Regions from separate parts of the Promicromonospora sp. NPDC050262 genome, predicted to be linked through region 3. Evidence: riboswitches for the same ligand, from Rfam matches in the RefSeq annotation. Region 3 holds a riboswitch; each other region holds the start of a gene.
The links. A riboswitch is a leader RNA that binds a small molecule or an ion and turns the genes downstream of it on or off. The one in region 3 is predicted to bind thiamine pyrophosphate.

Region 1 (4,642 bases), on a different contig from region 3:
TTCAGCGGGATCCCGGCGTCCTGCGCGACGGGGATGAGCTGCTCGACGACATCGAGGCGCTGCTCGTCCTGCAGGTGCGCGAACCCGTACCGGGCCCGGTGGGCGTCGCTGGCACGGCCCTTGCGGTACCGGCCGGTGAGCATCCCTCCGGCCAGCGGGCTCCAGACGAGGGTGCCCATGCCGTACTGCTGGGCGACCGGCAGGACGTCGCGCTCGATGCCGCGGTTGAGGATCGAGTACGGCGGCTGCTCGGTGCGGAACCGCTCCAGCCCGCGCCGCTCGGCCACCCACTGTGCCTGGACGATGTCGGCTGCGGGCATCGTGGACGAGCCGATGGCCCGCACCTTGCCGGAGTTGACCAGGTAGGTCAGCGCGGCGAGCGTGTCCTCGACGTCGGTGTCCGGGTCGGGCCGGTGGATCTGGTACAGGTCGATGTGGTCGGTGCCCAGGCGGCGCAGCGAGTTCTCCACCTCGGCGATGATCCAGCGCCGTGAGTTGCCGCGGTGGTTGGGGTCGTCGCTCATCGGCAGGTGCACCTTGGTGGCCAGCACGACGTCGTCGCGGCGGCCCTTGAGCGCCTTGCCCACGATCTCCTCGGACTCACCGCGGGAGTACGCGTCGGCCGTGTCGATGAAGTTGATCCCCGCGTCGAGGGCCTTGTGGATGATCTTGACCGACTCGTCGTGGTCGGGGTTGCCGATCGCTCCGAACATCATCGCGCCGAGCGCGTAGGGGCTGACCTTGATGCCGGTCCGGCCGAGGCTGCGGTACTGCATGGGGCCCTCCTGGGGTCGAGAGGTCTGGTGGGCGTCACCGCGATGCCGTAGTCTGGAGCTAAGCGGAACGCTTTTCCAGAACTATATGGAAAGCCATTCCGGTTAGCAAGAGATCGGGAGCGAAGTGATCCAGGACACAGAGCAGCGGCCGCTGCGCCGCGACGCGCAGCGCAACATCGACGCGCTGCTCGACGCCGCCAAGCAGGTCTTCGGCACGTCGGGCGTCGACGCACCCGCCAAGGAGATCGCCGACCTGGCCGGCGTCGGGGTCGGCACGCTCTACCGCCACTTCCCCAAGCGGTCGGACCTGGTCAAGGCCGTGTTCCAGGCGGAGGTCGACGCCACCGCCGACACCGCCCCGACGCTGGCGGCCGAGCACCCGCCGGTCGTCGCGCTCGAGAAGTGGCTCCACCGCTACACCCAGTTCCTCGTGACCAAGCGCGGGCTCGCCTCGGCGCTGCACTCGGGCGACCCGGCGTTCGACGCCCTGCCCGCCTACTTCATCGGGCGGCTCGGCCCCGCCCTCGGCTCGCTGCTCGACGCCGCCGTCGCGGCCGGGGCCGTCCGCGACGTCGTCAGCCCCCAGGACCTCCTGTACGCCGTGTCCAAGCTGTCGCTGCCCATGGAGGACGAGGAGCCGGACCACGGCCGGCGCATGCTCGACCTGCTCGTCGACGGGCTGCAGTACCGGGCCGGGACCGGCTCCTGAGCACTCGCCCGCGGTTCCGGGCACCGGCACCAGGCGTATAAGGTCGGCACCCATATGGCGCGGGGCGCCGGGCAGCAGCCCGGCTGAGATGCACCCGTGGAACCTGATCTAGGTAGTGCTAGCGAAGGGAACGCCTCATGGGCTCCGTCCTGCCCGACGCCGTCGCGTCGGTCGTCACCGCGGTGCGTGCCACCGCACCCCTGGTGCACTGCGTCACCAACGTCGTGGTCACCAACTTCACGGCCAACGTGCTGCTCGCCGCCGGCGCGGCACCGGCCATGGTCGCCGACCCCGAGGAGGCACCGGTCCTGGCCGGCGTCGCCGGCGGCCTGCTGATCAACCTCGGCACCGTCGAGGGCGGCCAGGCCGACGGCATGCGCGCCGCCGTCGACGGCGCCACCGCCGCGGGCGTGCCCTGGGTGCTCGACCCCGTGGCCATCGGCGCGCTGCCGCTGCGCACCCGTCTCGCGGCCGAGCTCTTCGCGCGTGGCCCCGCCGTCGTCCGCGGCAACGCGTCCGAGATCCAGGCGCTCGCCGGCGGCGCCGGCGGCCGCGGCGTCGACTCCCTCGACACGCCCGACGGCGTGCGGGACGTCGCGCTCCGCCTGGCCCGGTCCTCCGGCGCCGTGATCGCCGTCAGCGGCGCGTCCGACCTGATCACCGACGGCGAGCGGGTGGTGCGCGTCCAGGCGGGCACGTCCCTGATGACGCGCGTGACCGGCGTCGGGTGCTCGCTCGGCGCGCTGGTCGCCGCGTGCGCCGCCGTCACCGAGGACCGCCTGCTCGCCGCGACCGCCGCGACGGCCTGGCTGTGTGTCGCCGCCGACCGCACCACGTCGACCACGCCCGGCAGCTTCGCCGTCGAGCTGGTCGACCGCGTGTTCGACGTCGACGCCGAGGCCGTCGGTCTCGGCGCCGGCCTCGTGGACGAGCCCGCCACCGCGGCCGGGCACGAGCCCGCGCGAGCCGAGGCATGAGCGCCCGGATCCGCCTCGACCCGTCCGTCTACCTCGTCACCGACACCCAGCAGTGCGGCGGCCCCGCCGGGGTCGTCGCCACCGTGGGCGCGGCGGTCGACGGCGGCGTGACCGCCGTCCAGCTCCGGGACCCGGGCGCCACCACCCGCGAGCTGGTGGACCTCGGACGCGCCCTGGTCGCCCTGCTGCGGCCGCTGGGGGTACCGCTCGTGGTCGACGACCGGGTCGACGTGGCGCTCGCGGTCGACGCCGACGGCGCCCACGTGGGCCAGCGTGACCTCGACCCCGTCTCGGCGCGACGGCTGCTCGGCCCGGAGCGGCACCTCGGGCTGAGCGTCAGCACGCCGGACGAGGCGCGGGCCGTCGCCGAGCTGCCGCCCGGCACCGTCGACCTGCTCGGCGTGGGCCCGGTGCGGCCCACCATGACCAAGACCGACGCCCGGCCGGCGATCGGGTTCGCGCGGCTGAGCGTCGTCACGGCCGCCGCGTCGCTGCCGTGCGTGGCGATCGGCGGGCTGCGGGCGGACGACGTCGCCGCGCTGCACGGCGCCGGTGCGGCCGGCAGCGCCGTCGTCTCCGCCGTCTGCGGCAGGCCGGACCCGGCCGGGGCGGCCCGGGAGATCGCGCTGGCCTGGGCGACGGCGCGGGCCGAGGGTCGCTCCGGCGCGCGCTCGCGCGCCACGACGGGTCGCGCCTCGTGAGCGCGCCCGCACGGGACGCGGCGCAGGTCGCCGACGTCGCCCGCCCCACCGAGGCGCGTCCCGCCGCAGCCGCCGCTCGCGACGACGCCGCCCCGCGCGTCCGCCCGCCCGGCCACCCCGTCGTGGCGCTGACGATCGCGGGGTCGGACCCGTCCGGCGGCGCCGGGATCCAGGCCGACCTGAAGACGTTCGCGGCGCTCGGCGGCTACGGCTGCGCGGTACTGACGGGTCTGACGGCGCAGTCCACGACCGGGGTGACCCGGGTGCACCCGGTGCCCGCCGACATGGTTCGCGCGCAGCTCGACACGCTGTTCGCCGACGTCGCCGTGGACGCGGTCAAGATCGGCATGACCACGGACGCCGCCGTCGCCCGGGCGGTCGCCGCGGTTCTGCGCGACCTGCGGGCCGCGGGACGCGCGCCGTTCGTGGTGCTCGACCCGGTGATGGTCGCGACGTCGGGCGACCGGCTGCTCGCGCCCGACGCCGAGGCGGTGCTCCGCGACGAGCTGCTCCCCCTGGCCGACCTGGTGACGCCGAACCTGCCCGAGGCCGCCGTGCTGCTGGGCACCGAGCCGGCCCGGGACGGCGGCGAGGCGGCCGACCAGGCGCGGGCGCTGCGGGCGCTCGGCACGGGGTTCGCCCTGGTCAAGGGCGGGCACCTCGACTCGGCGGAGTCCGTCGACCACCTCGCGGGCCCCGGTGTGGGCGGGGACGGCATCGGCGGGGACGGCGTCGTCGCCCTGGTCGCACCCCGGATCCCGACGCGGAACACCCACGGCACGGGCTGCACGCTCAGCTCGGCCTGCGCCGTCCTGCGCCCCGTGCACGACGGGTGGGAGCCCGCCGTCCGGGCCGCCAAGGAGTACCTGACCGGGGCCCTGCGCGCAGCGGACGACCTCGTCGTGGGCGGAACGGGGACGGCGTCGGGCTCGTGGCAGGGTCACGGCCCGGTCGACCACGGCTTCGCGACCCGCGCACCGGCGATCTGACTCGCCCGACCAGCCGACTGACTCGCCCGCCGGAGGATGCCGAGTCAGTCGGCTGGTCCGACCAACCGACTGACTCGGCCAAACCAACCCGGTGAGTCAGCCAGGTGGGCCGGCTATGCCGACTTGAGGATCTCCGCCGCCCGGGCCCGGGCCCAGGCGTCGGCCTCGAGCACGCCCTCGACCGACCCCGCGTCGCCGGCCTCGGTCGAAGCGTGCGCCTCCACCACGGCGGCCACGGTGTCGACGATGTCGAGGAACCCGATGGTGCCGTCGTGGAAGGCGTCCACGCACACCTCGTTCGCGGCGTTGTAGACGGCGGGGTACGTCCCGCCGGCCTCGCCCACCTGCCGCGCCAGGCGGACGGCGGGGAAGGCGTCGTCGTCCAGGGGCAGGAACTCCCAGCTCGCGGCCTGCGTCCAGTCGATGCCGACGTCGACGTCGGGCAGCCGGTCCGGCCACGACAGGCCGAGCGCGATCGGCACGAGCATCC
Region 2 (4,642 bases), on a different contig from region 3:
GCGCGACGCCGGTCTCACGCTGCAGGCCCTGATCGGCACGGGCTTCATCGACGAGGCGCGCGAGTGGCGGGCGTGGCTCCTGCGGGCCGTGGCCGGCGACCCGGCGGACCTGCAGATCATGTACGGGCTCGACGGGCGGCGCCGGCTGCCGGAGTACACGCTCGACTGGCTGCCCGGCTTCGAGGGGTCCGCGCCGGTGCGGATCGGCAACGACGCGGCCGGTCAGCTCCAGATCGACGTGTGGGGCGAGACGCTGGACGCCCTGCACCACGCGCGCGAGGCGGGGCTGGAGCAGGACCAGGACGTGTGGCGGCTGCAGCGGGCCCTGCTGGAGCACCTCGAGGAGCACTGGGACGACCTCGACAACGGGCTCTGGGAGGTGCGCGGTCCGCGCCGCGCGTTCGTGCACTCGCGCGTCATGGCCTGGGCGGGCTTCGACCGGGCCGTCCGCGCCGTCGAGAAGTACGGCCTGGTCGACGAACCCGTCGAGCGCTGGCGCGCCGTGCGCGACCGGATCCACGACGACGTGTGCACCCACGGGTTCGACGCCGAGCGGAACACGTTCACGCAGTTCTACGGCTCGGACGGGCTCGACGCCGCGCTGCTGCTGATCGGCCAGGTCGGCTTCCTGCCCTGGGACGACCCCCGCGTCGTCGGCACCGTGGACGCCGTGCAGCGCGAGCTCGGCCAGGACGGGCTGCTGCGGCGCTACCACAACGAGGCCGACGACCAGGTGGACGGCCTGCCCGGCGCCGAGGCGACGTTCCTGGTGTGCAACTTCTGGCTGGTCGACGCGCTGCACGGCATCGGCCGGGTCGACGAGTCGGTCGCCCTGTTCGAACGGCTGCTCGCCGTGCGCAACGACCTGGGCCTGCTCAGCGAGGAGTACGACCCGGCCACCGGCCGGCACCTCGGCAACACACCCCAGGCGTTCAGCCACCTGGGTCTGGTCAACAGCGCGCTGCGGCTGGGTCAGCCTCGCGAGTCGCGCCAGGCGACCCAGTCCGTGACGGTCGACAGGTCGTAGTCCGGGCCGGTCACCCCGACGGTGAACAGCGTGGCCCCGGCCGCCACGAGGGCCTCGCCCTCCTGAGCGGGCGAGCCCTGCGCCTGCACCGAGCGCTCGACCAGTGCGGCGGTGTCCCGCCCGACGGCGGCACCGTGCTCGTCGAGGATCGCGGACTTGCTCGTCAGGGTCGGCACATCGCCGAACGCGTGCCAGATGTCGGCGTGCTCGGCCACGATCCGCAGCGTCTTGCGCACCCCGCCGCCGCCGATCAGGATCGGGATCTCGCGCGAGGGCGCCGGGTTGCCGGCCGCCAGCCGGGCCTTGATACGCGGCATCGCGTCGGCCAGGCTCGCGATGCGCGAACCCGCCGTGCCGAACTCGTAGCCGAACTGGTCGTAGTCCTTCTCGAACCAGCCGGCGCCCAGGCCCAGGATCAGCCGCCCGCCCGAGATGTGGTCGACCGTGCGCGCCATGTCCGCCAGCAGGTCGGGGTTGCGGTAGCCGATGCCGGTCACGAGCGCGCCGATCTCCACGCGCTCGGTCTGCTCCGCCCACGCGCCGAGCATGGTCCAGCACTCGAAGTGCTTGCCGTCGGGGTTGCCCCGCAGCGGGAAGAAGTGGTCCCAGTTGAAGATGATGTCGACGCCGGCGTCCTCGGCGCGGAGCACCGCGTCACGCAGGGCGGAGTAGTCGGCGTGCTGGGGCTGGAGCTGGACACCGATGCGGATCGGGCGGTCTGTCATGGCGGCAGCCTACGACCGGTCCGATCCGGCAGCCTACGGCCCGCCCGATCCGGTAGCCTCTGCCGCACGTGACACGGGGTGCCCTGCCAGGGCTGAGACCACACCCGTCGAACCTGATCCAGATCATGCTGGCGAAGGGATGTCCATCGTGACTACTTCTGTTGTCCCCGTTTCCACCGAGACCCCGGCCGGCGTCGCCGAGCCGGCCCGCCCCGCCGCCGTCCGCCCCTTCACCGAGGAGGCCTGGGAACGCATCGCGGGCTGGCGCGACGCCGTCGAGCACATGCCGTTCGTCCGGGCGCTCGGGGACGGCTCGCTGCCCGCCGAGTCCTTCGCGTTCTACCTCGCCCAGGACGCTGCCTACCTGCGCGAGTACTCGCGCATCCTGGCGCGGGCCGCGCAGGTGGCGCCCGACCCGGCCGCGCAGGGCTTCCTCGCGCGGTCGTCCGTGACGGCCCTGGAGGTCGAGACGGCGCTGCACCGCGACTGGCTGGGCGCCCACGCCGGGCTGGCGGCCAGCGAGGTCGCCGCGATCGTGCCGTCCCCCGTGACCGCGGCGTACACGGGCCACCTGCACGCCGCGGCGTCGGGCAGCTACGCCGAGACGGTCGCCGCGCTCCTGCCGTGCTTCTGGCTCTACGCGCATGTCGGGAGCGTGCTCGTGGACCTGGCCGGACGCCGCCCCGGCGGCCTGGCGGGGCACCGGTACGGGGCCTGGATCGGCACCTACGGCGACGAGGCCTTCCAGGAGTCGACCCGGCAGGCCCGCCGTCTGGCCGACGACGCGGCCCGCTGGGTCTCCCCGGACGAGCGCGAGCGCATGCTGCGGGCGTTCGAGATCTCGTCGGTGCACGAGTACCTCTTCTTCGAGCAGGGCCTGACCGCCCCGACCTGGCCGACGCCGCCCGTCCGCGCCTGAGGCGTGTCGGTCGGGCGCGAGATCGTGTCCCGAGGTCGAGACTAGGGGGTGACGCCGGCCGCCGGCGTCACCCCTCCAGGACAGGAGCACCGATGCCGAGCTACAGCACCTCCGCCGAGATCGACGCCTCGCCCGAGGCCGTCTGGGCGGTCTTGTCCGACGTCGAGCACATGCCCGACTGGACGTCGTCCATGACGTCGGTCGAGATCATCGACGGGCCCAACCCGCCGGACGTCGGCACGCAGGTGCGGATCGAGCAGCCCAGGCTGCCGCTCGCGATCTGGCTGATGGACGAGTGGGACCCGCCGCGCCACTTCGCGTGGATCAGCGAGGCGCCGGGCCTGACCACGCAGGCGGAGCACCTGGTCGAGCCCCTGCCCGACGGCCGCTCCCGCGTGACGCTCGCGATCACGCAGACCGGCTCCCTGGCCTGGCTGTTCGGCAACCTGGTGCGGGGCCGCACGCGGCGGTACGTCGACACCGAGCTGGCCGGGCTCGAGGCCCGGGTCACCCAGCGGGGCTGACGCCGTCCCGGGTGGCCACCGCGAACACCCGGCGGAACGCCAGCGGCGTGCCGTGCTCGAGCTCGGGGTAGGCCTCCCGGAGCGCCGCGCCGAACTCCTCCTCGAACCTGGCGCGCAGGGCCGGGTCCTTCGCCTCCAGCGCCTGGAGCGTGGGCTGCGCGCCGGTCGCCGAGATCCAGCGCAGCACCGGGTCCGGTCCGTGCAGGACGTGCGTGTAGGTGGTCTCCCACGCGTCGACGGTCCAGCCCGGCCGGGCCAGGAGCTCCAGGTACTCGGCCGGGTCGGCGGTAGCCCGTCGCTCGACGGGCCCGACGACGTCGGCGTACGGCGCGCGGGCGGCGACCTCACGCAGGAGCCGGTGGCTGGGCGCGTCGTGGTTGCCCGGCACCTGGAACGCGAAGGTCTGCGTGGCGCGGTCGGCCAGCGTGGTGAGGAGCTCGCGGTGCCCCGGGACCCACTGGAGCGCCGCGTTGCTGATGACGAGGTCGGCGGTGTGCTCGTCCGTGCTGAGGTCGGCCAGCACGTACTCGGTGCCCGGGTCGGCGGCGCGGGCCCGGTCGATCATGGCGGGGGAGGCGTCCACCCCGGTGACGTGCGCCTCGGGCCAGCGTGCGCGGAGCACGGAGGTGAGATGGCCCGGACCGCACCCGAGGTCGACGATCGTGGCGGGCGTGCCCGGCACCCGGGCGACCAGCTCCGTGAACGGGCGGGACCGCTCGTCCGTGTACTGCAGGTAGGCACCGGGGTTCCAGTCGGCCATCACAACTCCTCGCCGTCGAGTATCTTGATGTCAAGATACATCACGACGGGCCGGGCCGCGGCGTCCGCGCTACGCGACCTCGATGTAGTCCAGCTCCGTGAACGCCGTCCCCTTGCCCAGCCGGACGGTGTTCCAGCCGGCCTGCAGCGTGATGTCCTTGCTGGACTGCTGCCAGTTGTCCCAGCCGGTGATCGGGTAGCTGATGGACCCGGCGGACACCCCGTTGACCGTGACCGTGTGCGACGCCGTCACGGCCGAGCCGTTGGCGTAACCCACGTGCAGCGTGTAGCTGCCGGACGTCGGCACGTAGACCGAGCCGACGTCGACCCAGCTGTCGGCGTGGTCGATGTAGGCGGCGACCTTGCCGTCGGACGCGCCGGCCGCGTTCTCGCGGACCGTGCAGTTGTTCAGGGTGCCGCGCTCGGCCTCGTAGCGCACCCGGCTGCCGCGCACCACCGGGTTCGAGTTCGCCCAGCCGAGGTCGGCGACGTACATGCCGCGGCCGCCCGCGTCCCGGTGGCCGTGGAAGATCAGCTTGTCGCCCCCGGCGTCCCGCAGCACGTCGGCGCCGCCTGGTCCGGACACCGCGCCGTCGAGCGAGTCGGTGGTCATGAGGAACCGGAACGCCTTGGTGTACGGGCCGGTGATCGAGCTGGCCACCGCGTAGTTGGTGCCGTACGAGTTGGT
Region 3 (4,642 bases):
TCAGGCAACGGGATGCCGGCCGCGGACAGACGGGCGACCGCCAGGTCCCGGGACGCCGACGTGACGACCGCACGCAGGTGTCCCGGGACGGAGGCGACGAACTCGGTCGCGCCCTTGATCGCCACGGTCCGGTCAGCGGTCTCGAGCTCCAGGGCATCGATCTCGGCCGTCGCAGGATCGACCTCGTCGTCGGGCAGGAACCGGGCCACGGTTTCCCGAGACCTGCGCCCGTGCACGTCGGCCAGCACCGCACGAGGGTCGAGCCGGTGACGAACCGCCCACGTGCGCCAGGCCGCCTCGCCCGCGGCCTTGGAGTCCACCAGCACGCCGTCGTTGTCGAACAGGACGGCTGCGGCATGCAGGACGGGGCGCATCGGACAGCTCCTCGGGGACGGCGGAACAGCGGTGGATCGTCCCGAGCCTACGGGCCCGCCGTCAGGGCCGGACCGTGATCGACTGTCCGTGGCGCAGCCTGACGTGCCGCCGCCAGGTCCCGGCGCGCACCTCCGTCTCGGTCCCGCCGACGCTGCGGATCGTCGCCTGCGTGACCTGTCCCCGACGCCAGACGACGTCGACCTCGAACCCGCCGCGGGCGCCGACGCCGGTGACGCTGCCGCGGTCCGCCCAGGCCGCGGGCAGCGCGGGCAGCAGCTCGATGACGCCGGGGCGGGAGTAGAGGACCATCTCCAGGGCGGCGGCCGCGCCCCCGAGGTTGGCGTCGATCTGGAAGATCGTGTAGCTGCCCTGGCTGTACATGTCGAAGAAGTTCGGGGCCGTGCCGTTGCCGTTGTCCACCGACGGGCGCAGCACCGTCAGGTAGAGTTGGTACGCCTTGTCGGCGTCCTTGAGCCGGGACCAGCACAGCGACCGCCAGGCGCACGCCCAGCCGTAGTTGTCCGTGCCCCGGGCCGTGAGCAGGTTCCGGACGCCGTCGATCAGCTCGGCCGGGCTCGTGTCCGTGGCGATCCGGTCGCCCGGGTAGAAACCGACCAGCGGCGAGAGGTGCCGGTGGGTGACCTCGCCCAGGTTCGCGGGGCTCATCCACTCCTGGAGCCAGCCTGTCTCCGGGCTGACCTCGGGCAGGTGGAGCCGGGCCTGGAGGTCCGCGAGCTCGGCGGCGAGGGCGGCGTCCCGCCCCAGGCGGCGCGCTGCGACCTGCACCTGCTGGAACAGGTCCCAGGCCAGCTCCTGGCCGTAGGTGGTGCCGCGAGCGTCGGGGCCGTGCTCGGGCGACCAGGCCGTGTCGTCGACGAGCACCTCGCGCGGGGCGCCGCTCGGGTCCGTCACGGTGACGGTGACCAGCCGTGCCCGCCAGAACTCGGCCGCACCCCGCAGCACCGGGTAGATCTTCTCGAGGTAGGCCTGGTCCTGGCTGTACTCGTAGTGGCGCCACAGCGTGCTGCACAGCCAGGCGTTGCCGGCCGGGTGCCACGCCCAGCCGCTGCCGCCGTAGATGTTCGTGGAGAAGGCGATGGCCCAGCCCGCGATCTCGCCGCTGGAGTTCCGGAACCGGTTGCGCGGGTCGTTGTAGAGCCGGCCGGTCACGTCGGTCCAGACCGGGAGCTGTGCGACGCAGTAGTCGGCGAGAGGGACCGCGCACTCGCCGAGCCCGGCGGGATCGGCGAGCCAGTAGTTCATCTGGATGTTGATGTCGGTGTGGTAGTCCGCGTACCAGTCCGGTGTGTTGTTGTGGACCCACACGCCCTGCAGGTTCATGGGCAGCCGGTCGCGCGAGCCGGTGATGGTCAGGTAGCGCCCGTACTGCACGTACGCGGCCTCGAGCTCCGGGTCGGGTACGTCGGGGTCGGCGTGCCGGGCGGTCAGCCGGGACCACGAGTCCAGCTCCCGCTGGGCCGTGGTGGAGTCGCCCAGGTCGATCGACATGCGCCCGTACAGACGCCGGTAGTCGGCGACGTGCGTGGCCCGCAGCCGGTGCCCGGCCACGCGGGCGCCGGCGGTGACCTTCTCGACGGCCAGCGCGAGCGGGTCGGCCGACGGGTCGCGGAAGTCGCGGGCGGCGTCCGGCACGTAGTCGGTGCCCGCGCACACCACGATCAGCAGGTCCGTGCAGTCCTCGAACGACAGCACGCCGCCGTCGGCAGCCACCCGTCCGGTGGTGCTCACGGCAGTCACCGCCGCCGCGTGGCGCAGCCCGTTGCCGAGCGCCCCCGCGAAGGACAGGTGCCGCCCGTCGGCGGACGTCGTCTCCCCGTGGGTACCGTCCAGCGCGATGGTGCCGGTCAGGGGTCCGCCGGTCAGCCGGATCACCACGACGTCGTCGGGATGGCTGGCGTAGGCCTCACGACGGAAGCGCCGGCCGCCGTGGCGATAGGTGGCGGACACGACCCCGTTGGCGAGGTCGAGCTCGCGCCGGTAGTCGCCGACCGCGTTACCGCTGTGCGCGGGGACCGCGACGCGCACCTTCGCGAGGAGCCCGAAGCTGCCGAAGTCGTCACGACCGTACGGCAGCTGCCCGTCGTCCAGCAGGACGTCGTTGCGTCCGCCGGTCCAGAACGAGCCGTCGGTCAGGTAGAGCGCGTCGTCGCCGGGGCCGCCGGTGACCAGGCCCCCGAGCCGGCCGTTGCCGATCGGCAGGCCCTCCTCGATGATCCGGTCCTCGGCGGCCGGCTCCGGGTACCACAGCGTCGTGGCCGCCGACGGAGGCACTGCCGGGTCGGACTCCGGGCGCACGGGCGTGGCGTGCGCGGCGAAGGGGACCCCGCCGAGCGCGAGGCCCGCGCCGGCGGCGCCCGTCAGGCGCAGGAAGTCACGGCGACTTGATTCGAAGGTCATGGCGGGTGCTCCGTTCGTCATCGAGCGAGCTCAACCAGGCGTCCGGGAACCTAGCACGAACAGGGGTGATAAACGGGCAAAACAGCCGAAGCGTCCAGGTGCTCAGCCGGAATGTCCAGGTGGTGTGACGGGTGCTGTTACGGTGAGCGCCGAGCACGGGAGTCCGGTATGCCGGGCTGAGAGGGAGTAATCGAACTCCGACCGTTGAACCTGATCCGGATCATGCCGGCGCAGGAAGCGACCTCAGGACGTGGCCGTACCGGTCCCGTCCTCCTGTGCCCGACGGACATCCGACGGACAGGGGAGGACCTCATGGCGGACCACGCCACCGTGACCGACGAGACCGCAGAGCTGCGCGGCGACCCGATGCGCTTCGGCGTCGGCGCGCGGATCACCGCCGCGGTGATGTCGGACGACTACGTCGACGTGATCCTGGGCGCGCTGCGGCAGGCCGACACCACAGGGCTGGTCGTCGAGACCGGCGACGTGAGCACCTACGTGGGCGGCGCCGAGGCCGACCTGCTGCGGTACGTGACCGACCTGACGGCCGGGATCGCGGCGTCGGGCAGGCACGCGACGATCACCGTGCACCTGTCCCGGGGCTGCCCGGGCGAGGTGGTGTGCGAGCTGCCCGGCGGTGCCGGCCCGCGGGTCACCGAGGTGCCCCAGGGGCGCGACACCGGCCGGTTCGTCTCGGCCGAGTGGGCGCTGTACCCGCTGGCCGACGACGTCCGCGCGGACGTGACGCCGGACCACATGCGCGACATCTACGCCGCGATCGAGCTGGCCAAGGACAACGGGACGTTCCGCGGCTCGCAGCACTTCGTCACCCGCCTGGAGGGCGACGCCGGACGGGTGCTCGCCAGTGCCTTCGCCGGCTGGGTCCTCGCGGGACGCACGGTGCAGCACGTCACCAGCCACCTCACCCTCTCGGTGAACAGCCCGAGCCACACCGCGGCCGGCACCGATGAGTGAGCCGACGACGCGCCGCCGGGCGCGGCTGCCGCTGCGTGACATCGTGCTCATGGTGATGCTCGGCGTGGTGTTCGGATTCCTGTACTGGGCGCTCGTGCAGGCGTGGAACGGGCTCGCCGTGGCGATGGGACCGGCCGGCGACCTGGCCCAGCACGTGCTGCTGGGCGGCTGGCTCCTGGTGGCGCCGATCGCGGTCGCGATCATCCGCAAGCCGTTCGTGGGCATCATCGCCGAGGTGATCGCGTCCGTCGTCGAGGTGGTGTTCCTGGGTTCCCCGGTCGGGCCGCTCCTGCTGGTGGCCGCGGCGATCCAGGGCGCCGGCAGCGAGCTCCCGTTCGCGCTGACCCGCTACCGCCGGTTCGGATGGGGGGTGTACGCGGCGTCGGGCCTGCTGGGCGCGGGCCTGGTCTTCGTGTGGTCCGCGTTCCGGTTCGGCTGGTACGGACAGGACATCCTGGCGCTGCGCCTGGGGATGCAGCTCGTCTCCGGTCTCGTGCTGGGCGGCCTGCTCGCCAAGGTGATCGTCGACCGCCTGTACGGCACCGGCGTGCTCGACGAGTTCGCCATCGGCCGGGCGGACGCCGCGCTCCGCGGGCCCGTGGTGCGCCGTGAGCGCTGACGCCGTCGTCGTCGAGGCCACCGGCCTGGAGGCGGTGTATGGCACCGGCGACGGGGTGGGACCGGTCGACCTGCGCATCGACGCAGGGCAGAGCGTGCTCGTGCTCGGCCCGTCGGGGTCCGGCAAGTCGACGCTGCTCCGGCTGCTGCACGGCGCGGTCCCGCACGCCGTCCACGCGCAGGTGGACGGCGCGGTGAGCGTCGCCGGCAGGTCCGTGGCCGGTACCGGGATCGCGGCGCTCGCCGACGTCGTGGG
Region 4 (4,642 bases), on a different contig from region 3:
GCATGAACAGCCCGTCGAGCGTGCCGATGGCGCGGCGCGCGCCCACGGATCGGGGCCGCCGGGACACGACGAGCGCCACGAGACCGCCCACGACCAGGGCGATCAGGGTGGCGGTCAGCGCGATCCGCAGCGAGGTCGCGGTGGCCTCCCACACGGTCACGACGAGCGCGTTCCGCTCGCCGGTGGTGCCGAGCGCCAGGTAGTTGCCCGGGCCCCAGGACCCGTCCGGCTCCCGGAACGAGCGGACGACCAGCCCGGCGAGCGGCAGCGCGACGAGCCCGGCGACGATCGCGGTGCCCGCGAGGGCCGCGCCCACGTCGGCGGGCGAGCGCCAGGACAGCGGACGTGCCGAGCGCCGCGCGGAGACGAGGTGCAGCGCGGCCTCGCGCCGCCGGCGGGCGCGCGCGGACACGGCCAGGGCCGCGGTGATGACGACGAGCTGCAGGATCGACAGCACGGAGGCGGACCGCAGGTCGAGGAACTGGGTGGTGCGGGTCCAGATCTCGGTCTCGATGGTGCCGTACCGCACGCCGCCGAGCACCAGCACCACCCCGAACGCCGTGGCGCAGAACAGGAACACGACCGACGCGGCCGACGTGATCGCGGGCGCGAGCGACGGCAGCGTGACCGTCCGGAACACGCGGGCCGGACCGGCGCCGAGCGAGGCCGCTGCCTCCTCGGCCCGGGGATCGAGGCGCTCCCAGAGCCCGCCCACGGTGCGCACCACCACGGACACGTTGAAGAAGACGAGCGCGACGACGATCCCGGCGAGCGACTCCTCCAGCCCGAGGAACCCGAGCGCGCCGCTCGGCGCGAACAGTGCGCGGAACGCCACGCCGACCACCACGGCGGGCAGCACGAACGGCACGGTCACCAGCCCGCGCGCCAGGCTGCGCCCGGCGAACGACCGTCGGTACAGGAGGTAGGCGAGCGGCAGGCCGAGCAGCACCGAGAACGCCGTGCCGAGCACGGCCTGGGTGAGCGTGAGCCCCACGAGCCGCCACGTGCGCGGGCGGGTGAGCACCTCGACGAACCCGGTGAGGTCGAGCGCGCCGTCGGGCACGAACCCGCGGACCACGAGCGCCGCCACCGGCCACGCGAAGAAGACCGCGAGGAAGCCGAGGGGGACGGCGACCGCTGCCCCCCAGAGCAGGGGCGCGGGCCGGAGGCCGTGCCCCCTGCTCCCGGTCAGGCTCGGGCTCCGGCTCCACCCGTGGTGGGCTGAGCCTGCGGCTCCGCGCCTCCGGCTCAGCCCACGACTGTCTCGGTCCACCGTTCGATCCACTCGTCGCGGTGCTCGCTCACGTCGGCCGGGTCCACCTCGAACGGGGCGTCGGCCTGGGGCGCGAACTTCTGCCAGTCGGCGGGCAGCTCCACGGCGGCGTCAGCCGGGTACATGTACATCGACTCCGGCAGGGCGGCCTGGACGTCGTGCGTGAGCAGGAAGTCCACCACCGCCCGGGCGCCCTCCGGGTTGTCCGACCCCGCGAGCACGCCCGCGTACTCGACCTGCCGAAAGCACGTCTCCAGCAGCGCACTGGTGGTCGACTCCGAGCCGTCCTCGCTCACCGTGAACGCCGGCGACGTCGCGTAGGACAGCGCGAGCGGCCGCTCGCCGCCCTCGCCCGCCCCGGAGAAGTCGACGTAGTAGGCGTCCTCCCACGAGTCGGCGACCTTGACGCCGTTGTCCACCAGCGAGGCCCAGTAGTCCTCGAACCCGTCCTCGCCGAACGCCCCGATCGTCGCCAGCAGGAACGCGAGGCCCGGGGACGACGTCGCCGGGTTGGTCACCACGAGCAGGTCCTTGTACTGCGGGTCGGCCAGGTCCTCCAGCGTCGTCGGCACGTCGAGGCCCGACTCCTCGAACCAGGCCTCGTCGGCGTTCACGCAGACGTCGCCCTGGTCGACGGGCGTGAGCGCCCCGCCGAGCTGCTCGGCCCCCTCCGGGAGGTCGGCGGGCGTGTACTCCTCGACCACGCCCGCCTCCAGCGCGCGGGAGGCGAACGTGTTGTCGATGCCGAACACGGCGTCCCCGAGCGGGGCGTCCTTGGTCAGCACGAGCTGGTTCACCAGTGTGCCGGCGTCGCCCGCGGCGCTGACCTCGACCGTCGTGCCGGACTCCTGCTCGAACTGGTCGATCAGCTTCTCGTCGAGCGCCCAGGAGTCGTGGGTCACCAGCGTCACGGTCCCCGGGTCGCCCGCGCCGGACGCGTCGTCGCCGGAGCCGGAGCCGCCGGAGCAGCCGGCGAGCAGCAGTGCCGCCGACAGCGCGACCGCGACGGTAGGGATGGTGCCCCCGTGGGCACCGGAAAGACGCGACATCGTTCCTCCGACTTCCTCCGCCGGTGTTACCCGGATCAGGTTCAAGGGTCTGCGGCTCTCCGCACTCTCAGCGCCATCGGGGCGCTCCCCTGTCGTTTCCATGCAGCCTAGTCGGCCCGCGAGGGCTACGGTGTGGAGGTGGCCAAGATTGAGACGGAACAGACACTCGCCGAGAAGGTCGGCACTCTCGCCCTGACGCTCGCGGCCGGCTGGGTCGCGCAGAAGGCCGTCAGCATGATCTGGAAGGGCGTGACGGGCAACGACGCGCCGAACAAGCCGGACGACCCCGAGCTCGACATGGTGCAGGCGACCGTGTTCGCGGCCGTCGCCGCCGGGACCGCGGTGTTCGCCAAGCGGCTCGCCGCGAAGGGCGCGCACCGCGCCGCGGTGCGGATCGCCGCACGGCGCAGCGCCGTGTGAGGGCATGACACCCTGGTGCCGTGAGCTTCACGCACCTCGATGACCGCGGCCAGGCCCGCATGGTCGACGTCACCGCCAAGCAGCCGACCGTCCGCTCGGCGACGGCCTCGGGCCTCGTCCGCTGCGCCCCCGCCGTCGTCCAGGCCCTGCGCGACGGCGCCGTGCCCAAGGGCGACGTGCTGGCCGTGGCCCGCGTCGCGGGCATCGCCGCGGCCAAGAAGACGCCGGACCTGCTGCCGCTGGCCCACGTGATCGGCGTGCACGGCGCGGCGGTGGACCTGGAGGTGACCGACGACGGCGTCGTCGTCACCGCGACCGTCCGCACGGCCGACCGCACCGGCGTCGAGATGGAGGCGCTCACCGCCGTCGCGGTCGCCGGCCTGGCCGTGATCGACATGGTGAAGGGCCTGGACAAGTCGGTCTCGCTCGCGGACGTGCGGCTGGAGCGCAAGACGGGCGGCAAGTCGGGCGACTGGGTGCGTGCCGAGTGATCACGGTCCGCTACTTCGCCGGCGCCCGGGAGGCCGCGGGGCGCACCACCGAACAGCTCGACGGCCCGACGTCGGTCGCCGCCCTCCGCGGTGCCCTCGCCGCCGCCCACCCGGCCCTCGGTGACGTGCTGCCGAAGTGTGCGCTGCTGGTCGCGGGCGCCCGCGCCACGGCGGACGAGGCGACCGTCCCGGACGGCGTCACGGTCGACGTGCTCCCGCCCTTCGCGGGCGGCTGACGCCCGGCCGGCGGGCCGCTGGCGCCTGACGGCACGAACCCGGCGGTGCTACCCCGGCACGGGAGCCGGGTGGTCGCCGCCGTCGAGCTGGGAGCGGACGTGCGGCCAGAGGCCGAGCACCACGTCGAGGCCGTCCCGCACGCCCCCGGACGACCCGGGCAGGTTCACCACGAGCGCCCGCGTCCCGGTCGCGGACCGGGCCACGCCCACCAGCCCTCGCGAGAGCGCCGCGGTGGGGATGCCCGCGCCGGTGCCCCGCTGCCGCACGGCCTCGGCGACGCCCGGTACCTCGTAGTCCAGCACCTCGCGCGTGCCCTCGGGCGTGAGGTCGCGAGGCGTGATCCCCGTGCCCCCGGTGGTCACCACCAGACGAGCGCCGGCGTCGAGCGCGGTCCGCAGCACGTCACGGACCGGCTCGACGCCGTCGGGTACCAGATGGGTGACCAGGTCGGTGAACCCCGCCTCACGCAGGATCCGCGCCGCCGCGGGACCGGAACGGTCCTCGGCCTCGCCGCGGGCACAGCGGTCGGAGACGGTGATCACCGCTACCTGGTCGGACGTCATGCCGACACGCTATCGGCCTCCGGCTTCTCGCTCACGGCGGCCTCCTCGGCCAGGGCCTTGCGGTGCGCCCGCACGGACCAGACGACGGCGGCGGCCCAGCCCAGCCAGATCACCACGTAGATCGGGATCTTGACCGGGTCGGAGGCGGCGATCCAGTCGCTGTTGAGCAGCGTGCGCGAGTTGGTGAGCACGATGACGCCGCCCACGAGCGAGCCCAGGATGCGCGGCGGCACCAGGCGGACCAGCCAGGCCGCGATCGGCGCCGCGATCAGGCCACCGATGAGCAGGGCGAGCACCCAGGTGAAGTCGATGCCCTCGCCGCTGAGGCCGACGAAGAAGCCGACGCTGGCGGCGACCGCCACCAGGAACTCGCTGGTGTCGATCGAGCCGATCACCTTGCGCGGCTCCAGGCGGCCGCTCGCGAGGATCGCGGGCGTGCCGACGGGGCCCCAGCCGCCGCCACCGGTGGCGTCGAAGAAGCCGGCCACCAGGCCGAGCGGAGCAAGGAACCGCTTGCGCAGCGGCTTGTCCGAACGGGTCGGCAGGCCCTGCACCGTGAAGCGCAGCAGCACGTAGAGGCCCAGCAGGAGCAGGATCACCGACATGACC

Region 1: linked by a shared signal. The riboswitch ahead of thiM (hydroxyethylthiazole kinase) and the one ahead of AB0I29_RS04685 (YkoF family thiamine/hydroxymethylpyrimidine-binding protein) in region 3 are both predicted to bind thiamine pyrophosphate.
Region 2: linked by a shared signal. The riboswitch ahead of AB0I29_RS19095 (TenA family protein) and the one ahead of AB0I29_RS04685 (YkoF family thiamine/hydroxymethylpyrimidine-binding protein) in region 3 are both predicted to bind thiamine pyrophosphate.
Region 4: linked by a shared signal. The riboswitch ahead of AB0I29_RS11025 (thiamine ABC transporter substrate-binding protein) and the one ahead of AB0I29_RS04685 (YkoF family thiamine/hydroxymethylpyrimidine-binding protein) in region 3 are both predicted to bind thiamine pyrophosphate.

The regions. Positions count from the first base shown of each region.
Region 1 is NZ_JBFAKX010000012.1:134,513-139,154, forward strand. Features, by position in the region: gene AB0I29_RS18640 (aldo/keto reductase) at 1-776, opposite strand, end outside; gene AB0I29_RS18645 (TetR/AcrR family transcriptional regulator) at 901-1,485, shown strand; TPP riboswitch at 1,536-1,633, shown strand; gene thiM (hydroxyethylthiazole kinase) at 1,623-2,462, shown strand; gene thiE (thiamine phosphate synthase) at 2,459-3,163, shown strand; gene thiD (bifunctional hydroxymethylpyrimidine kinase/phosphomethylpyrimidine kinase) at 3,286-4,152, shown strand; gene dxr (1-deoxy-D-xylulose-5-phosphate reductoisomerase) at 4,266-4,642, opposite strand, start outside.
Region 2 is NZ_JBFAKX010000013.1:35,642-40,283, reverse strand. Features, by position in the region: gene AB0I29_RS19105 (glycoside hydrolase family 15 protein) at 1-1,027, shown strand, start outside; gene AB0I29_RS19100 (LLM class F420-dependent oxidoreductase) at 973-1,752, opposite strand; TPP riboswitch at 1,817-1,909, shown strand; gene AB0I29_RS19095 (TenA family protein) at 1,901-2,671, shown strand; gene AB0I29_RS19090 (SRPBCC family protein) at 2,764-3,195, shown strand; gene AB0I29_RS19085 (methyltransferase domain-containing protein) at 3,179-3,955, opposite strand; gene AB0I29_RS19080 (family 43 glycosylhydrolase) at 4,025-4,642, opposite strand, start outside.
Region 3 is NZ_JBFAKX010000002.1:278,897-283,538, forward strand. Features, by position in the region: gene AB0I29_RS04675 (HAD-IA family hydrolase) at 1-374, opposite strand, end outside; gene AB0I29_RS04680 (glycoside hydrolase family 95 protein) at 436-2,793, opposite strand; TPP riboswitch at 2,939-3,047, shown strand; gene AB0I29_RS04685 (YkoF family thiamine/hydroxymethylpyrimidine-binding protein) at 3,106-3,768, shown strand; gene AB0I29_RS04690 (ECF transporter S component) at 3,761-4,387, shown strand; gene AB0I29_RS04695 (ABC transporter ATP-binding protein) at 4,377-4,642, shown strand, end outside.
Region 4 is NZ_JBFAKX010000006.1:2,691-7,332, reverse strand. Features, by position in the region: gene AB0I29_RS11030 (iron ABC transporter permease) at 1-1,192, opposite strand, end outside; gene AB0I29_RS11025 (thiamine ABC transporter substrate-binding protein) at 1,249-2,322, opposite strand; TPP riboswitch at 2,318-2,423, opposite strand; gene AB0I29_RS11020 (DUF4235 domain-containing protein) at 2,461-2,742, shown strand; gene moaC (cyclic pyranopterin monophosphate synthase MoaC) at 2,763-3,233, shown strand; gene AB0I29_RS11010 (MoaD/ThiS family protein) at 3,230-3,469, shown strand; gene AB0I29_RS11005 (MogA/MoaB family molybdenum cofactor biosynthesis protein) at 3,518-4,033, opposite strand; gene AB0I29_RS11000 (sulfite exporter TauE/SafE family protein) at 4,030-4,642, opposite strand, start outside.